2 regions of the Paenibacillus sp. MDMC362 genome follow, and region 2 is predicted to be linked to the other one. Evidence: predicted binding sites of a transcription regulator. Region 2 holds the regulator's gene; the other holds the start of a gene.
The links. The regulator Rex, encoded in region 2, represses fermentation and respiration genes when NADH is low (regulators of the CRP and FNR family bind a similar motif). The targets are predictions, from matches to a motif close to TTGTGAAATATTTCACAA.

Region 1: DP091_RS03620 (nitrate/nitrite transporter) is a predicted target of Rex. The motif match lies at 2,260-2,277, and genes of this name have one in related genera.

Annotation. Positions count from the first base shown of each region.
Region 1 covers NZ_QLYT01000008.1:288,719-293,376, reverse strand. The annotation lists gene DP091_RS03635 (GAF domain-containing protein) at 1-444, shown strand, start outside; gene DP091_RS03630 (sensor histidine kinase) at 441-1,523, shown strand; gene DP091_RS03625 (response regulator transcription factor) at 1,520-2,167, shown strand; gene DP091_RS03620 (nitrate/nitrite transporter) at 2,335-3,849, shown strand; gene DP091_RS03615 (YwiC-like family protein) at 3,901-4,626, shown strand.
Region 2 covers NZ_QLYT01000008.1:36,097-40,754, forward strand. The annotation lists gene DP091_RS02325 (hypothetical protein) at 1-153, opposite strand, end outside; gene DP091_RS02330 (cell wall elongation regulator TseB-like domain-containing protein) at 416-934, opposite strand; gene DP091_RS02335 (amidohydrolase) at 966-2,267, opposite strand; gene DP091_RS02340 (redox-sensing transcriptional repressor Rex) at 2,242-2,907, opposite strand; gene dinG (ATP-dependent DNA helicase DinG) at 2,969-4,658, opposite strand, start outside.

The DNA.
Region 1 (4,658 bases), 250 kb from region 2:
AATTACCAAAGTGAAATGGATAAGCTTCGAGCCCGGTTTCAATTCGATTTCGTGTCCATGGCGTTGGTGCAGCCGGCTGAAGACCGATTTGTATTAACCTGGCAGTATGCCTCGGGAAATATAAACGAGAGGTACAAGCGTATCGTTTTACATTCCGGCAAAGGCATCGCGGGCATGGTTTTTAAGACCGGAAAACCGATGCTGATTCAAAACGTGAATGTCGATATTGAATCGAGGGACTTGTATAATTATCCGATCATCGTTGCCGAGCAGTTGAAAAGCCTTGGCGCAATACCGCTGTGGGAAGGCTCTCGCGTCAAGGGGGTTTTGCTTGTGGGATATCGTAAGGAAAACGTGCTGGATCCAAGGTCCTTTGAGTCGTTTCAGGAAGGAATGGGAACGGAATTTGGTGCTTTTTATGCCAAGGAGGTATCACAGCCTTGATTCAGATGACGGATGAGCATTTAAGCGATTTGCTTAGAAGCATGTATCAGAATAGCATGGAGGCCATTTTTTTTATCGACGAAAAGGGCAGCGTGGTGGCTATGAATCCGGCTGCGGAGAACATCCTTGACATTGATGTGATTGAGAGGATGCAATCCGGTGCGGATGGTTCCTTCTGCCAGACCTGCAAAGGCTATACCGATGAACAGGATCTCATAACCTGCTCCACATGTTATTTGGATTATCCGGATGGAGAGTTTTCATCGTTCCAGGTCTATCTTAAGACGCGCGTCGAAGGCATCGTTCCCTATGCGGCCAGTTACCATACCATCGATGAAGCTCGCGGCATCCGGGTGATGATGCTCCTTGACCTGACGAAGCAGCAGAAAACACAGGAAATGCTGCAGCGGACGAATATGCTGAAATATGTCATCAAGGCACAGGAGGACGAGCGTAAGCGGATATCCCGCGAACTCCATGATAGCGTGGCTCAAGAGCTGCTTAGCTCACTGGTCGACCTGCGTGTCGTTAAATATATGGATGTAGGCGAGGATGTGCTCAAGAAGCTGCATCAGACCGAGGTGTCTTTAACCCGGCTTCTGGATGACATCCGGCATTTATCCGTTGAACTCAGACCTGCTTCATTGGATGATTTGGGGCTTGAGGCTGCATTCCGCTCTCATTTTAAATGGATCGGGAAGAATTACGGAGTGCTTGTTGAATTCTCTGCGGAGTTAGCGGCAGCCCGCTACGGCAGCGAGATTGAAACGGTTGTGTACCGGGTATGCCAGGAAGCGGTGCTGAATGCCATGAAATATTCAGGAACGGACGAGGTGCATGTACGATTATGCGAAGTGAATGGCCACCTTCAGCTAACCGTCAAGGACCGTGGCGTTGGGTTTAATATGGTCATTGATGAAGCCAAGGGAACCGGGCTGGGACTGTACGGGATGCGGGAACGCGCGGAGCTCGTCGGGGGTCAGTTTATTTTGCTGTCCGCTCCCGGTGAGGGTACGACGATTCAGCTCAACATTCCGCTTACGAACGGTGACGACAACCCGGAGGTGATGGTTACGTGAAAATTGTGATTGCGGATGATCATGCCGTGGTCCGCAGCGGATTTTCCATGATTCTGAATTACCAGGAAGACATGGAGGTTGTCGCGACGGCGGCAGACGGTATGGAGGCATACACCATGGTGGCGAAGCATCGGCCGAATGTGCTGTTGATGGATTTAAGCATGCCCCCCGGCGAAAGCGGGCTGATTGCGACCGGCAAGATCAGCAGCGACTTTCCGGAAACGAAAATTCTGATTCTAACCATGTACGATGATGACGATTACCTGTTTCATGTTTTAAAAAACGGGGCTTCAGGCTATGTGCTCAAAAATGCGCCGGATGATGAATTAATCTCCGCCATCCGCATGGTGCATAAGGGAGGGACCTATATTCATCCCCAGATGGCGACTTCCCTGGTTCGGGAGTTTATTAAGAAAGATAGTGAGAGCGCGGAGCAGGATCCGTTTAACAGCCTGTCCAAAAGGGAGATTGAGATCCTGCCTCTGATCGCCAAGGGTTATGGCAATAAGGAGATTGCGGAAAAACTGTTCGTATCGGTCAAGACGGTAGAGGCGCACAAGGCCAAAATTATGGAAAAGCTGAATTTGAAAAGCCGTCCGGAGTTAGTGGAATATGCGCTCAAGAAAAAATTGCTGGATTTTTAGTCCTTACATATGCAATAGGGCGCAATTAAGGGTCATGGCTTTAAGGAATAGGGAAGTTCCCCGGAGAGATTCAGGGAACTTCCCTATTAGCATTGTGAATAGGTGCACGTACAATAGGAGCTGGGGATCAATATGTCATTCATTACGCTTTGGAAAAGGTGATGGAAATGATCAAAAAGGTGCAGCTTCCGCTGCAAACAATGAATCTGGTGCTTGGCTTTATGGTATGGGTCATCATCTCCGCACTCTTGCCGTTTATTCGCGAGGATATCTCCATTGCGGCCGACCGCCTCGCTATTCTGACGGCTATTCCGGTGGTGCTGGGTTCGGTCCTCCGGATTCCGCTCGGCTATTACGCCAATGTGGTGGGAGCGCGAATTGTTTTTATCGCCAGCTTTATCCTGCTGCTGTTTCCGGTCTATTTTATCAGCTCGGCTACATCCTTTACGCATTTGGTCATCGGCGGCTTGTTCCTGGGGATCGGGGGGGCCGTGTTCTCGGTCGGCGTGACTTCACTGCCTAAATATTATGCGAAAGAGAAGCTCGGACTTGTAAATGGGATATACGGGATGGGCAACATCGGCACCGCCATTACCACGTTTGCTGCACCGGTCATCGCGACTCAGATCGGATGGTCCAAAACCGTCCAGCTGTATTTGGTTCTGCTGCTAATCTTTGCCGTGCTAAATGTAATCTTAGGCGACCGTAAAGAAATCAAAGTGAAAACACCGATCATGGAACAGATCAAGGGTGTATATAAAAACGAAAAATTGTGGTTCTTCTCTCTTTTTTATTTTATTACGTTCGGTTCGTTTGTAGCCTTTACGGTGTACTTGCCGAACTTTCTGGTTACCCATTTCGAGCTAGCGAAGGTGGATGCCGGGATGCGGACGGCAGGGTTCATCTTGGTAGCAACTATATTACGTCCTGTAGGCGGCTGGCTTGCAGATAAGTTTAAACCGCTGTTCTTATTAATGGGCGTATTCATAGGGCTCACGGCTGCGGCCATCCTGTTGGCATTCTCTCCGTCCATTGGCTTGTATACGGCCGGCTGCTTAACCATTGCCGTGGGTGCCGGGCTTGGAAACGGGGTTATTTTTAAACTCGTGCCCCTTTATTTCAACAAGCAGGCCGGCATTGTGAACGGTATCGTGTCCATGATGGGCGGTCTTGGCGGATTCTTCCCGCCGCTGATGCTTTCCTTCATCCATTCGGCTACGGGGCAGTATTCCATTGGATTCATGGCTTTATCGCAGGTTGCGCTGGCCAGTTTCGTTATTGTCGTATGGATGTACTATCAGGACAAACTCTCCGTACAATCCGAGGTGTTTAACTCCACCGGCCAGGGGATATTGGTTACGGATCGGAGCGGAAAGATCAATGCCGTCAATCCGGCATTCACGAAGTTAACGGGATATTCGGAGGAGGAAGTACTCGGCAAGAATCCGAGCGTATTAAAATCCGGAAGACAAACACCGGCGTTTTATCAGGCGATGTGGTCTGAAATCATGGAACACGGAAGCTGGCAGGGGGAGATTTGGAACCGCAGGAAGAACGGGGAAGAGTACTTGGAGCTGCTAACGATTAACGCGGTAAGGGACGAATCGGGCGACATCGTTCAGTATGTGGGCACCTTCAGCGATATTACTTATCATCCGCCTGGCCGTTGTTCGAATGGCTGAAGATATGAATCGTAACGGGGATGAGTCTATGGATTGGAGAGGGAGAGACACATGAAAAAGACGAGGTTTGTCATACCTCGGGAGCATGGTGGCTGGGCCATGGTCAGCGTACCCTATATCCTAGGAATGGCGGCAGCCAAGCCGGTCTTTCTGCACCTTCCGCTATTTATGGCGTGGTTAGGTTTGTACATGGCATCCTATCCGTTTCTGCAATCCTTAAAGAAAACATCCCAACGTAAAGCATGGATATCCTGGGGAAGCGTTTATGCCCTTATCGCTATTGCGTTTCTCATTCCGGTGCTTGTCTTCAAACCGATGATGCTCTGGTTTGCGCCTGTGCAACTCATCCTGATCATGGTGAATGTTTGGCATGTCCTTCAGAAATCGGAGCGTGCGCTGTTAAATGATATTTGCGCGATTCTGCTGTTCTGTACCGGAGGCGCAGCTGCTTATATGCTGGGAGGCGGTGGTTTCGATTCGATCCTTGCCGCCGTTATCGGGTATAATTTCCTTTATTTTATGAGCACCGTCTTCTTTGTCAAGTCGGTCTTCCGTGAACGAAAAAACAGACGCTGGACCGTATACGCAAAATTGTATCATGCTGTGATGTTGTTTCTGCCGATCATCTTCGGGAATCCATGGATGTGTCTGCTATTCCTATTTCCGTTCATTAAGACGTTATTATATTCCGGAAAAGTAATGAAGCCGATGAAGGTCGGAATCATCGAGATTGTAGGCTCCGTTCAGTTTTTATTGCTGTCCATCATTTTGATGTAGTCTGCCGTTTTCATAAAAAACGATTCTATCGT
Region 2 (4,658 bases):
ATCTATATGTGAATCCTTCACGCCTTCATATTGTGACACAACATTGGCCAACGGATTTTGCAAGGCCATCTGCCGATACAGAAACCATCCGCCAAAGAGAACCGATGCTGAGATCACGACAGTCAGCACGATAGGTACAATGCGTAGTTTCATGAAGTTCCTCCTTCATTTCTGCATGGAATTTTGTCTATCATGTTGCAACACAATAATACATAAAACAACGATATATAGGGATGCATGTAGTTTATATGCTCATTTTGTACAAGTAAGAGTATATCACATCTTATATACTTTTTCATGCATGTCTGTGAAAATATTTAGAACAGTTTTTCCATATTATTTCTGAATGCGCTTACAATTATAAAGAAATAAGAGAGGAACCCGCGAAATTAAAGGGCGCCTCTCTACTTGTTAATTATTGATTTGGAAGAATAATGTCATTTCCGATGGTATTACCGTCTTGAAAACGATAAAACCGATAACCGCGCTGACCGTTGTGTTCATACTGCAGCTGCCAGGCATACTCGCCCTCATACATTCCCGGCAACAGCCGCTTAATTTCTGCACCAGGCAATTCGTCATGAATCTGTTCCCGCATCTGGGCTTCGGACAACCCCGTATTCAACAAAACGGATTGGACAGCATCGGCACCCTCAACAGGTACGTTGTCATCCGTAAATTTCACCCATACCATACGATCTTGATTGTCCTGATCCTTCCCGCTTATCACCCAATAGTTATTGTCCTCGCCCCACACCGATTTATAGGTTTTTCCGGACGTAACCAATTGGCCATGCTGTTTGGCGGCAGCAATTGCCGTTCTTTCTTCGCCCCAAGTATCTTTCATCACATATGAATAATAGAGCTGCAAACCAAGCAGTAACAGCAGCACGCCGGATACACTCAGCAATATCCACTTCGTTTTTTTCTTCAAATCCGTCTTCCTCGCTCCCCTTGATTATTCCCTAGAGGGTTGTAAGACGCTCAAAGGCACGCTGCGCTTCCCGGCGGATACGTTCCTCATCGAGAGTAAGACTCGCGCCATTCTTCACTACCTGCTTGCCGTCAACCCACACATGCTCAACATCCTTGGCACTGGCGGAGTAGATAGCATGAGAAATGTAATCCGTCTTCGGAAGGAAGTGCGCCTGATCCGTGTTCAGTGCGATCATATCTGCCTTCATGCCTACCGCAAGTGTACCAATATCCATAAGGAAGGCTGATTTGGCTCCATATTCTGTTCCCATTCGAAGGGCTTCGGATGCTGGAATCGCGGTTGGATCCCCGCTCACTCCTTTATGGATCAGTGCGGCCAGCCGCATCTCTTCAAACATATCCAGATTATTATTGCTGGCAGGTCCATCGGTACCCAAAGACACGGTGACCCCGGCTTTCAGCAGTGCAGGCACGCGAGCGATGCCGCTGGCAAGCTTCAAATTGCTGCCTGGATTATGCGAAACCATGACTTGATGTTTGGCCAAAGTTTCGATTTCCTCATCGGTCAGATGGACGGCATGAGCAAGCAGCGTTGGACGGGAGAACATGCCAAGCTTCTCTAGGTGAGCAACAGGCCGAAGTCCGTAGTCATTTACGTTCTGAGCTACTTCCGCTTCTGTTTCGGACATATGCGTATGCAAAGGCAAATTCAAATCATGCGAAACTTGCACGAATTTTTCGATGAAATCCGGCGGACATGTATACGGTGCATGCGGTGAGATCATCGTCGTAATTCTACCGTCAGCCTGACCGTGCCAGTCTTTCGCGAATGCAACCGCCTCATCCAGCTTCTGCTGCTGCACCTCAGGCGGACATAATCCGATGACGCCGCGTGTCAGAACGCCGCGCATGCCTGAGTCCTGCACTACCTTTGCAACCTGATCCATATGATCATACATATCCACAAATGTCGTGGTTCCGCCTTTGATCATCTCCAGCACGGAGAGGGAGGTTCCCCAGTATACATCGTCGGCCGTGAATTTGGCTTCCATCGGCCACATTTTTTCTTGAAGCCAAACCTGTAGTGCCAGATCGTCGCCATACCCGCGAAGAAGCGACATGGCCGCATGTCCGTGCGTGTTCACCAATCCAGGCAGGAAAAACAGATGGGTTCCGTCGATGATTTCTGTCCCCTCTTGAACAGTCGGCTCTTCTTCACCCAAGTAGGTGATCCGGTCGTTCTCCACGACCATATATCCGCGTAACACGGATCTTCCTTCCTCTAATACCGCAAACGTTCCGTTTTTAACCATCCACTTCGTTGTCGTCATGTGCTGCATCCTCCTTGCCGTTATCCAAATAATAGGCCAAACTCTGCAAATCCGTAGTAAAATCAGCCGTATGAATCCGGATATGGGATGGAGCTTTCAGGATAGTCGGCGCAAAATTCAGGATAGCCTCTATGCCTGCTGCGATAAGTTGATTCGCTACATTCTGCGCCTCAAAATCCGGAACGGTGATAATCCCGATACGAATGCCGTACTCATGGACCGTCTTCTCCAGCTCCTCCATTGGCTGTACGACCAAATTGTTAATTTTCATACCAACTTTGGGAGAATACGAATCGAAAACCGCCACAATCTTCATATTGTCCTTCAGAAATGCATTGTAATTCGATAATGCATGTCCAAGATTACCGGCCCCAATCAATGCAACATTGATCTTCTGGTCCAGCTTTAGAATCTGGCGAATTTTCTCGATCAGATAAGATACGTCATATCCGATCCCTTTCCGTCCAAAATCACCGAAATACGCTAGGTCCTTACGAATTTGAGCAGGATTGAGATCCAGTTTCTGCCCCAGTTCCTGGGAGGAAACCGTGGAGACCTCCCTTTTCTGAAGCTCATTCAAATAGCGCAAGTATACAGGTAATCTGCGGACCACGGCTTCCGAAATTTTTTCCGATTTCATGCATGCTCCCCCTAATAATAGGTTAATAACTACATTTGTTTGTGCTGTTAATGGTTTTACTTTATTCAGCTTGGTTCTCTATGCCTGCCTCTTCCTGCAGCCATTCCGAAATTCGGGGAACGATCCCCTCTGTCGGCATATGCTCCATCTTCGGTCCAGGCAAGGAATATAAGAAGTACTTCCCGTAATAGGATTCAATGACCCGAGTATCGTAGACGATGACAATCCCCTTATCCTGCGCGGTCCGTACCAGTCGGCCAAATCCCTGTTTGAAGCGAATGACCGCTTGCGGAACCGAAAGCTTCATGAACGGGTTCTTCTTCTGCTGCTGCAGAAGCTCGCTCTTGGCTTCGACCAGAGGGTGATTCGGCGGCTGGAACGGCAGCCGGACGATGGCAAGGCAGGTGAGCGCCTCACCGGGTATATCTACTCCTTCCCAGAAGGAGCTGGTGCCCAGCAGAACCGAAGCGCTGCTATCCTGGAATCTCCGGATTAACTTGGTACGGCTGGTTCCGTCCATCCCTTGTCCCAGTACCGTAATATCGCTGGATCCCAGCGCCTCCTTCAAGGGCTCATGCACCTGACGCAGCATGCGGTACGAGGTGAACAGGACAAGCATGCGACCGTGCGTCGCGATGGCCGTATCAGCCAATGACTGCACAAGTGTATTCACAAAGAGTGCATCCCCGACCGAGCCCTTCACGCTCGGAAAATCGCGCGGCACAACAAGGAGAGCCTGCTCCCTGTAATTAAACGGGGACGGCAGCAGGACCGTGTTCAGGTTGCCGTTGTCTGCCGCTTCCTGAAGACCCAAGTTCTCGATCATGAACTGAAACGATTTGTCCACCGACAAGGTCGCCGATGTCAGAATCACGCTTTGTTTTTTGTCAAAAAACAATTCCTTTAAGTGGGTGCTGACGTCGACAGGCACCGCATAAAGCTGCAGCGATTTGCCGCGGAAGTTGCCGTTCGCCTCCATCCAGTATACCGTGCCCTCATCGTTCAGGGACATGAAGGTCCTCAGGTCCTCGCGGTGTGCCGCCAGGTCCTTAAATAGACCCGATAGGTCTGTTAACAGACTGTCCGCGCTGTAGTCGTCCAGATCTTCCTTCATTTCGGCAATCAACTTGTCACCCTTGCGAACGACATCGCCCAGCGTCAGATGGATTTGATGCTCCAGCTCGGCCAGCGAATTCCAATCCTTCGGCTTCTTCAGCGGCGATAAGCGAAGCGAGAATTGACCGGCATCCCCCGGAGTCGCGTCTCCGCGCTCCGGAAGCAGTCCGAACAATTGGTCGCTGAGCCGGTCCCAATTCTCTTTGACGGTGATCAGATCCGGATAAATCCGGTCGATGATGGAAGACCACTCGACAGCCTTCTCATGGGACGACGCTTGCAGCAGCTGGCGAAGAGCCGGAAGCTGACCGCTTCGGCTGTCTTTGTACATACGGGTCAACGTATGGACAACCGAAAAATATTTCATCTGCAAGCCCAGGTGCTTGCCCGCGACGTCCTCCAGATGATGCGCTTCATCGATGACGAGACGCTCATAACTCGGAAGCAGCTGGTGATTCGCTTTCACGTCGGTGAACAGCTTCGAATGGTTCGTAATGACAACATCCGCGATGCCCGCCTCATGTTTGGCCCTGTGATAATAGCATTTGCGGAACCATGGGCAGGCACGGCCCAGGCAGGAATCCGAATCGCTGGAGATGGTCTCCCAGAAGTCCCCTCCGCGGCCGCCAAGGTTC